Regions from separate parts of the Mesorhizobium waitakense genome, predicted to be linked through region 1. Evidence: riboswitches for the same ligand, from Rfam matches in the RefSeq annotation. Region 1 holds a riboswitch; the other holds the start of a gene.
What was found. A riboswitch is a leader RNA that binds a small molecule or an ion and turns the genes downstream of it on or off. The one in region 1 is predicted to bind S-adenosylmethionine.
Positions count from the first base shown of each region.

Region 2: another riboswitch for S-adenosylmethionine. It lies ahead of AC07FD_RS16000 (hypothetical protein); the one in region 1 lies ahead of AC07FD_RS20330 (O-succinylhomoserine sulfhydrylase).

Region 1 is NZ_JBWKME010000094.1:58,390-63,241, forward strand. Features, by position in the region: gene AC07FD_RS20320 (ABC transporter substrate-binding protein) at 1-392, opposite strand, end outside; gene AC07FD_RS20325 (2'-deoxycytidine 5'-triphosphate deaminase) at 493-1,587, opposite strand; SAM riboswitch at 1,726-1,803, shown strand; gene AC07FD_RS20330 (O-succinylhomoserine sulfhydrylase) at 1,861-3,051, shown strand; gene AC07FD_RS20335 (ceramide glucosyltransferase) at 3,066-4,217, opposite strand; gene apaG (Co2+/Mg2+ efflux protein ApaG) at 4,441-4,833, shown strand.
Region 2 is NZ_JBWKME010000069.1:7,121-11,972, forward strand. Features, by position in the region: tRNA gene AC07FD_RS15980 (tRNA-Ser) at 115-204, shown strand; gene AC07FD_RS15985 (hypothetical protein) at 528-1,016, opposite strand; gene AC07FD_RS15990 (hypothetical protein) at 1,013-1,354, opposite strand; gene AC07FD_RS15995 (hypothetical protein) at 1,351-1,794, opposite strand; gene AC07FD_RS16000 (hypothetical protein) at 1,794-2,366, opposite strand; SAM-I-IV-variant riboswitch at 2,402-2,499, opposite strand; gene AC07FD_RS16005 (hypothetical protein) at 2,687-3,250, shown strand; gene AC07FD_RS16010 (helix-turn-helix domain-containing protein) at 3,370-3,582, shown strand; gene AC07FD_RS16015 (AraC family transcriptional regulator) at 3,873-4,852, shown strand, end outside.

The DNA of each region.
Region 1 (4,852 bases):
TCGGTCGAGGTGAGTTCGGTATCCTTCGGCGCCACCAGCGCGAGCGGAGTCGTATAGTATTTGTTGGTGAAGGAGACCTGCTTCTTGCGCTCCTCGGTGATGCTCATCGAGGCGATGATGGCATCGAATTTCTTGGCCTGCAGGGCGGGGATGATGCCGTCCCAGTCCTGGGTGACGATCTCGCACTCGACCTTCATCTGCGCGCACAGCGCATTGGCGATGTCGATATCGAAGCCAACAACATTGCCGTCCGGGGTGATGGTGTTGAACGGCGGATAGGCACCCTCGGTACCGATCTTCAGTTTCTCAGCAGCCTGCGCCGACAGAGAGCCGGCCGCCATCAGCAACACGGCAGCACCTGCTGCCGATATGATCCATTTTGAAATCCGCATTTTCTTGGTTCCCCTTGAACGCCGCCAGCTTGGCGACCAGAAAGCCAGCCAAGCATGACGAGCCAGCGCAGGCAAGTGTATTGCCCGACGGGAATTGGGTTCAGCGCGCTGGGCGGAAATGCTTGGACAGCTTCAGGCCTTGCGCCTGGTAGTTGGAGCCGAGATCGGTGCCGTAGAGCGCCTGCGGCCGCTTCAGCATATGCTCGTAGACCAGCCGGCCGACGATCTGGCCATGGTCGAGGATGAACGGCACTTCGTGGCTGCGCACTTCGAGCACTGCGCGACTGCCGGTGCCGCCGGACGCCAAATGGCCGAAACCCGGATCGAAGAAGCCGGCATAGTGGACGCGGAACTCGCCGACCAGCGGATCGAACGGTGTCATCTCGGCGGCGTAGAGCGGCGGCACATGCACCGCTTCCTGGCTGACGAGGATGTAGAATTCATCGGGATCGAGCACCAGTTCGCCGGCGCCGCTCTTGTGGATCGGCTCCCAGAAGTCGACGACCTCTTGTGCCGCGCGCTTGTCGACATCGACGAGACCGGTGTGATGCTTGCCGCGATAGCCGACCAGGCCGTTCTGATCGCCGTTGAGATCGATCGACAGTGCGATGCCGCCGCCGGAAATGTTCGGCGGCTCGGTTGCGACCAGCATCTCGGCGCGATGCAGGTCATGCAGCTCGGCTTCCGAGAGCAGTGCATTGCCGGTGCGGAAACGGATCTGGGACAGACGCGAACCGGTACGCACGACGATCGGAAAGGTGCGCGGGCTGACCTCGAGATAGAGTGGGCCGTGATAGCCGGCGGCGATCTTGTCGAACTCGTGGCCGCGATCGGTCATGACGCGGGTGAAGATGTCGAGCCGCCCGGTCGAACTCTTCGGATTGGCCGAGGCCGAAATGTCCGCCGGCAATGCCAGGCTTTCAAGCAAGGGCACGATATAGACGCAGCCGGTCTCCAGCACCGCCCCCTCTGCGAGATTGATCTCGTGCAGCTGCAACCGGTCGAGCTTTTCCGAAACCTTGTGGTTGGGACCCGGCAGGAACGAGGCCCGCACCCGCCAGGCCTTGTCGCCGAGCCGTAGATCCAGGCTCGCCGGCTGGATCTGATCGGCATCGAACGCGCGCGCCGACTTCAGCGCGCCGGACCGGAACAGCGCCGAAATGTCCTGATCGGGAAGAATGCCTGTCTGCCGCAAGGCTCCACTCCTAGGCCAGGCGATTTTCTGTTCGCAGGTTCTTGCCGCAAAACCGTGGAACACTGCTGCGGAACCTGCTTGGTACAAACCTCTTAATCAAGCCGGCAATTGACGCAAGCGTGGCGCGGGTCTAAAGGGTCGTTATCCCGTGGTGATTTGGCCGGTCGGCTTGCAGCCACGTTAAACAAGTCGCTAAAGGACCGTCGGGCCGCAAGGCCGTATGGACCGGTTGCGACTTTCGCGGCCGGTTTTTTTGTGTCTGGAACAAAAGCGATGAGCACCAAGAAGCGTAACTGGAAGCCTCAAACGACACTCGTGCATAGCGGAACCCTGCGTTCCGGTTTCGGCGAAACCTCCGAGGCGATGTACCTGACCCAGGGCTATGTCTACGAAACGGCGCAGGCCGCCGAAGCCCGCTTCAAGGGGGAGGAGCCGGGATTCATCTACTCGCGCTACGCCAACCCGACCGTCGACATGTTCGAAAAGCGCATGTGCGCGCTCGAAGGCGCCGAGGACGCGCGCGCCACCGCATCCGGCATGGCCGCGGTGACGGCCTCGCTGTTGTGCAGCGCCAAGGCCGGCGATCATATCGTGGCAGCACGCGCGCTGTTCGGCTCCTGCCGCTGGGTGGTCGAGACGCTGGCGCCGAAATATGGCATCGAGGCGACGCTGGTCGACGGCACCGACATCGCCAACTGGGAAAAAGCGGTCAAGCCGAACACCAAGCTGTTCTTCCTGGAAAGCCCGACCAACCCAACGCTGGAAGTGGTCGACATCGCCGCGGTTGCCGCGCTTGCCAATTCGATCGGTGCGCGGCTGATCGTCGACAATGTCTTTGCCACGCCCCTGCAGCAGAAGCCGCTGCAGCTCGGTGCGCACATCGTCGTCTACTCGGCGACCAAGCATATTGACGGCCAGGGCCGCTGTCTCGGCGGCGTCATCCTGTCGGACAAGAAGTGGATCGACGAGAACCTGCACGACTATTTCCGCCACACCGGCCCCAGCCTGTCGCCGTTCAATGCCTGGACGCTGCTGAAGGGGCTGGAGACGCTGCCGCTGCGCGTGCGCCAGCAAACGGAAAGCGCCGGCAGGATCGCGGATTTCCTGGCCGAGCGGCCCGAAATCGCCCGCGTCATCTATCCCGGCCGTGCTGACCACCCACAGGCGGCCATCGTCAAGAAGCAGATGTCGGGCGGCTCGACGCTGATCTGCCTGGACGTCAAGGGAGGCAAGCAGGCGGCCTTCGCCTTGCAGAACGCGCTCGACATCGTGCTGATCTCCAACAATCTTGGCGATGCCAAGAGCCTGATCACCCATCCGGCGACGACTACGCACAAGAATCTGAGCGACGAGGCGCGTGCCGAACTCGGCATCGGGCCGGGCACGCTCAGGCTGTCGGTCGGCCTGGAGGATACCGACGATCTTCTGGAAGACATCGAACAGGCGCTGAAGTCGGCAAAGTAAGAAGCCTTTGGCTATCAGGCGCCGGACGGCGTCTCTTCCAGCTCGGCTGCCTTGGTGCCGATGGTCATCGCGTTGCCGCGCCAGTCGACGGCGCCACCCAGCCAGCCGCGCGCCCACATCGCCGGCAGGATCAGGTCGCGCATCATGATCGCCGCGACCATGCGCGGCGACAGGTACCAGCCCTTGGACCAGGCCAGGGCGCACTCCGGAAGGTAGAAGGCCGCCAGCACGGCAATGGCGGTTGCCGAGAGGCTGAGGCCGGCGCTTGCCGCCGCCAACAGCGCGAGTGCCAGCGGCACCACTGCCCCGGTCAGGATTTCGGGTGCGAAAAACCATGGGAAGGTGACGCGGCGCAGGCGCGCCCAACGGGCCTGACGCGACCAGATCTCGTCAAAGGTGCGCCGGCCGAGCGGTTGCTCGAAGGGCGCGGCGACGAGATTGACGCGCAGGCCAAGGCCATTGACCAGCTTGGTCGCGGCAGCGTCCTCGGCGATCTCGGCGGCGAGCGCACGGATGCCGCCACTGGCGTCGAGCATCGGCTTGTTCCAGAGCATGCTCTTGCCCTGGGCAAAGCCGAGGCCAAGCGCCTCGCCGGCATATTGCCAGCGCGCCTGCAGCGTGTTGAGGAAAGCGCACTCGACCTCGGCCCAGAAGCCAGCGGGCCGCGAGCCGATCGGCGTCGAGCAGACAAGGCCGGTGTCCGGCCGCCATGCAGCCATCAGGTGCTGGACGTAGTCTCTCGGCATCAACACGTTGGAATCGGCCAGGACAACCCAATCGTGGCGCGCCGCCTCCCAACCCTTGACGCAATTGTTGAGTTTCGGGTTGGCGCTGATGCGGTCGTCGCCGATCAGCAGCCGCGCCGGCACCTTGGGAGAACGGGCGATGGCGGCACGGATCAGCCTGACCACCGGATCGTCGGCATGGGCGACGCAGAAGACCAGTTCGTAGCGCGGCCAGTCGAGCGAGAGGGCGCGCTCCAGCGTCTCCTGCGTGAACGGCCCGACACCACGAGATGGCACGATAATCGACACCGGCAGTGGCTTGCCGGCCGGCGGCGCGATGGTGCGGTGCCGCTTCAGACGCGAAGCGGCGAGCAGGATGCTGGCGAGGTTTGAAAGGATGAGAGCGATCGAAAGCGAGGCGGCTATGAGGGTGAGTTCCATCGAGACCTGGCCACTCCAGAAAAGACGGCCCGCGTGATGGCCGTTTTCAATAGTTCGACAGAGCGCCGAGTCGCCCGCTTCGTGCACACCACCATTGTCATGTGTCACTTAAATGACATTCTTTGTCGGCACCTGCCTTTCAGGCCGGGCGCGACAAGACGCGCACGTTGACCTGCTCGCTCGGAGCGAGGACAGTTCGACCTGGATTGTTTTGGAGCCGCTTATGTACCGCGCCGTGACGCGCAACATCGAAGTGCAGGTCAGGCCGTTCTATCTGGAGGACCGCTCGGATCCGTCGGAGAACCGCTATGTCTGGGGCTATCAGATAACGATCGACAACCAGTCGGATGAGTTCGTGCAGTTGTTGTCGCGCTATTGGCACATCACCGACGGCACCGGCCGGGTCGAGGAGGTGCGCGGTCCAGGTGTCGTCGGCGACCAGCCCGAACTCAACCCCGGCGACAGCTATCAATACACGTCCGGTTGCCCGCTTTCGACACCGTCCGGCATCATGGTCGGGCACTACACGATGCGCAACAAGCGGGGCGAGACGTTCGACATCGCCATCCCCGCCTTCTCACTCGATCTGCCGGGGACGCGGCGGACGATGAATTAGCTTCGCCTCACCGGCCGCA
Region 2 (4,852 bases), on a different contig from region 1:
CGAGCGGTTTAAGGCACCGGTCTTGAAAACCGTTGCTGGTAGAGGAACAAACGGCAGAAATCCGGTATCAGACGAGGATTGAAACCTACAAAATATCACGAAAATATCACATCTGGAGCGATGGCCGAGTGGTTTAAGGCAGAAGTCTTGAAAACTTCCGTACCGGGAACGGTACCGTGGGTTCGAATCCCACTCGCTCCGCCAATGCTCTTACGGGGGACGATCTAGACATCGCAGCCTGCCATACCGACATGTGACCGGTCGGACCATCCTGCCCCGATATGGGCTAGTGCGCTGCCCTTTCACGGCGGTAACAGGGGTTCGATTCCCCTTGGGCGTACCAGTAATTTCAATACATTAGCTGTGATCCCTGATCTGCGGTCCCGATAAGGGACCCGAAATGCGCTGCAGCTTTGGTGTGCTCAGCATGAACAAACCGACTCCTTGATCTGAGGTATTGGCATCCTGCTTCGTGCCAAACGATCCCGCGCGTCTTCTGCCATCTGGCTCCAACCGATGTTCCTCCCTTACACCCATGACTCGACGACACGGGGTAAGTCGTCCGCATGACGCTCAAGGCGTTGGGTCATGCCCTTTGCGGTCATCAGACGCTCGCGCAGCGGGATCAGGTAAGGGGACGTAATGAAATCGTCCGGTGACTGCGACGGGATCGTGTTGCCCTCGCGGGTGATGTGGAAAAGCTTGGCAGCGAAGCAGGTTGGGAAGTCTGCCGGGTGTTCAAAGACGATCCACATCGGGAAAGGGTAGGCGTCGTCGGGCGTCGGCTCAGCCCTTGCCCAGCCGTGGAAATCGAATCCGAGCCGACTGGCCTCACCGTCGTAAAAGCGGGCTTGCTCCTCAGTCTGCCAGGCGCTGACCATCGGCTGCAGGCCCGCGAGGTGGTCAGCCTTGCTGTGGCACGCGAAGAGGTAACGCTCGCCGAGGAAGACGCACTTGCGGAACACCATGCCGGAGATGGTCGCCTCGATCACTTCGGGCTTGAAGCTGTCGGTCATCGCGGCCCGCCTTTGGCCCGAAGCATGTTCGTCAGATACCCCGCGATCATTAGCGCATCGGCCACAGTCGTCGGTGCCGGCATGTCCAGAGCGGCTAGCCGGTTGCGGTCATCGCTGAACGCTGCCACCACCCAGCATCTTCCGTCCTCGACCAGATGGCCTTTAAGCCCCTCGTCATTGATCACAATCGACCAGCCGTCGATCGCCGGCCTCACCCACGCCGAGCGGCCCTCGCCCTCGTACCGCAGGGCGAACCCCGCAGCGCGGAACAGTTTGCCTTCCTCACTGGCATTGGCCCCCTCGACCATAATGTCCCAGAATTGCAGGAAACTGGTCATGGCGCCACCTTTCGACATACCCTCGCAGCAGCAGCTGCGAGCCTGGCCCGCTGCTTCTCAATAGCCGCGGCGTGGTTGGCAGTGGGAGCGATACCGGCGTTGGCCGCATGGTAGCCGTAGCTGCGCGCGCAATGGCGACCGCAGAAGTGCGGATCCCGATAGCTCTCGCCGTCCCAGAGCTTCGCCCAGTCGATCCAGCATTCGACATCCTGCCGCCAGCGCACCTCGACGGCGATCCTGCCGGTCAGGCGCTCGACCTCCGTGACGCTGTCGGGGAAGTTGTTGACGTAGGTGTTCTCGCCGTAGCGGCGCACGTAGGGCGGCGCTTCGCCGAACGAGGCGTAGGTGAACCGGCGATGGATGGTGGCGCCGCAATTGCGGCACAGCGGCCTGATCACAAGGGGGCGCTCGCCGCTGACTTTCGCACCGCGGCGCAGCATCACGCACCCTCCACGATAGCGATTGGCAGCCGCAGGTCGATCAGCCGCGCCTGGAGCAGCGAGATGGTGAGCTTGTCCTTGGCATCGACCCATCGGCTCTCGTCGTTGGAGACGTCGCCGTTGCAGAAGATGAGGTGCGGCTCGCCACTCCCGCGCCGGAGCTTCGGGCCAAGGTCGAGCTTCTTCAGCAACCGATAGGCACGCGCGCAAGGGCCACTCTCCAGGTCGAAGCCGGTCTCCCAGAGCCGTCCGTCCATTTCATCGTCGTAATCATCAGGGGTGATCCCGTGCTCCTCCTCGATGGCCTCGGTCTCGGACCGGGCGTGGTGGCCGATGCCCTCGCTGACGAAGAACTCGCGCCAGGTCGGCGGCGGAGGGCAGAAGCTCCACTGCCCGACGGTCAGGAGGTATCCCTGCTCGCCGTTCTCGTACCAGCAGATCGTCTCGGCCACCTGCGGTGGGGAAGCCAGCAGTGGTCGATCGGTTCGTCCAACGAACGCCTCCGCATCCTTGACGAACGCCGCCGTGAGCAAACTGCCCGCTCCAATCAGAAAACCACGTCGTGAAAGCATAAAAACCTCCAGGGTTGACACACGCATCTGGAGGGTTGGCGACCTGCTGTTGCCCGTTCTGGGCCACATCGTCGTTGCCACCTTTGCCGGTCAGGCTGGTTGGCGGGGCCGAAGCCCTCTCTGGATGCAAAAGGAGAACTACCGCGCGGGGCCTCGCCCTTCAAGCACCCATGGTGTGGTGCGGGCAACATGGCTGCCAGCCGCAAGCTATTGGCGGCGTGGGGCAAGTCGGCATTCCCGTCCGTCACCACATCGCTGTCATCGCTGGCCGAGGGAATGGTCCCAGGCCGACCGTGAGGGAAACCCCGATGATGAGAGTCATGAAAAGATACACCCCCAACCCCCTAAGAACGATCGCCTATATGAAACGCATCGCATTGGCGCTGCTTGCCGGCGCGTGCCTTGTCACGTCCGCCCATGCTGGCGGCGACGGCTACACTGGTCGCGTTGTCAAGTGGAAGGCCGTCGGGTGGTACGACATTGCAGCGCTGCCCGATGACAAGTCGTGCTCCGCCACCGCCAAATTTGACGGCGGCACGTCGATGATCATCATCGGCACGCCAACGCAATTCATGCTAACGCTTGCCGACAATCGGTGGGCAGGCACCTTCCTCAAGGGCCAGGCCTATGCGCCGACCATCGAACTCGACAACAAGTGGAAAAACCTCGCCGCCACATCGACGTTCAACGGCTCCATCACCATCGACGACATGGGTAAGGGTATGGTTTCCGCCTTCATGGAAGCCGACGCACTGGGTATCAGCATGAATGGTGGCGAGCGCATGGCCGTACTCGACCTGAAATACACACGCTCGATGATGAACGAGCTAGCAAACTGCACCGTCGCCATGTCGACCGGCAACGTCGAGACGTCGAGCTTCTAACCCCTGGCTCCCAATTTCAGCGGCCATGCTGATCGGCATGGCTGTGCTGTGCATCATCGCGGGAACGTTGATCGTTCGCAGCTAGCGCTATTCATTTCATTCCCCCTCAGACCTGTCGCATGAAGGCTATGACCCCTGATCGTTTTCGCGAGTGCCTTGCCGTGCTGCACTGGTCGCAGCGCGGCCTAGCGGAGATCCTGCGCTGCGACGACCGCCTGGTGCGGCGCTGGGCCCAGGGTAGCGAGCCCGTGCCGGAGTCGATAGCCCGCTGGATTGAAAAGCTGACGAACTCGCATGAGGCGTCGCCACCACCAATGGCGCCAGCGCCCTGATCAGCGCGCTACAACCTTCTACATGCACCCGGCGGATGCAGCCGCAGTTGCACCGTCCCCGCGTTCCTCGCGGCGACGGATGTTTCGCCGCTTGAGGCCGGCGGCGCTAGAATGCTGCCTTTATAATAACGGAGCCTGCGCCGCCCGCGCCTTGCCAGCCAGAGAGTGATTTGCGCTGAGCCGCCAAAGGCTCACGAAGCGTTAATCGTGCGTCGTGATAGTGGGCGACTGTGGCCGACCAGAATGAGACTGTTTTCCGACGACTCACAGCGGCGCCGACCGCAGCGGGCTTGGCCACGCGCCTCGCCGTAGCTGAACTCAATCGTCGCGGCATCGATCCGGCCCCTTTGCTCGCCCGCGCCGGACTGTCAGCGGTCGCCCCCGATCACGACGGTCGGATCGATGTCAGGTCGCAGATCGAATTCCTCGAGCAGGCTTCGCGCACCCTCGGCGACGACTTCCTCGGCCTGAACCTGGCCGAGCAATTCGATCTGCGCGAACTCGGCATGCTCTACTACGTCGCCGCCTCGTCGCATTGCCTCGGCGATGCTCTACGCCGCCTCGAACGGTACGCCCAGGCGGCGAATCATGCGTTGATCTTGCGGCTGCACAAGGGCTCGACCTTCCGGCTCGCGCTTTCCTATGCAGGCGTGCCGCGGCACCTCGACCGACACCAAATGGAGTCCTTCGCACTGACGCTCGTCCGGCTCTGCCGGCAACTCGTCGGCCACAGGATTTCTCCGCTGGTCGCGAACTTCGTCCACCAGCGCTCGGGCGATCTGCGCCGTGCGCGGAACCTGCTGGGCTGCGACGTCAACTTTGGCGCCGACTCGGACGAGTTGATATTCGACCCTGCGCTGCTGGACCGGACGCTGGTGGCCGCCGATCCATTCCTGAACCGGCTGATGGTCGAGAATTGCGAGCAGGCGATGGCGGCCCGGCCCACCAACGTGGGCCCGTTCCGCACGATAGTCGAGAACACCATCGCGCCGCTCCTGCCCCACGCCGAGGCGAGCGCGAAGAAGGTGGCCGGCAGCCTCGGGCTGAGCGAGAGGACGTTCGCACGCCGCCTCGCGGCAGAAGGGCTCAGCTTCGGGGCCATTCTGGATGATCTCCGGCGTGATCTCGCCATTCGCCACCTGGAGGAGCCGGGCCTGCAAATCTCCCAGATCGCGTGGCTGCTGGGCTTCCATCAGCCAAGCGCCTTCAGTCATGCCGCGCGGCGCTGGACCGGCAAGACTCCGTCCCAGTACCGGCGTGGCTTGTCATC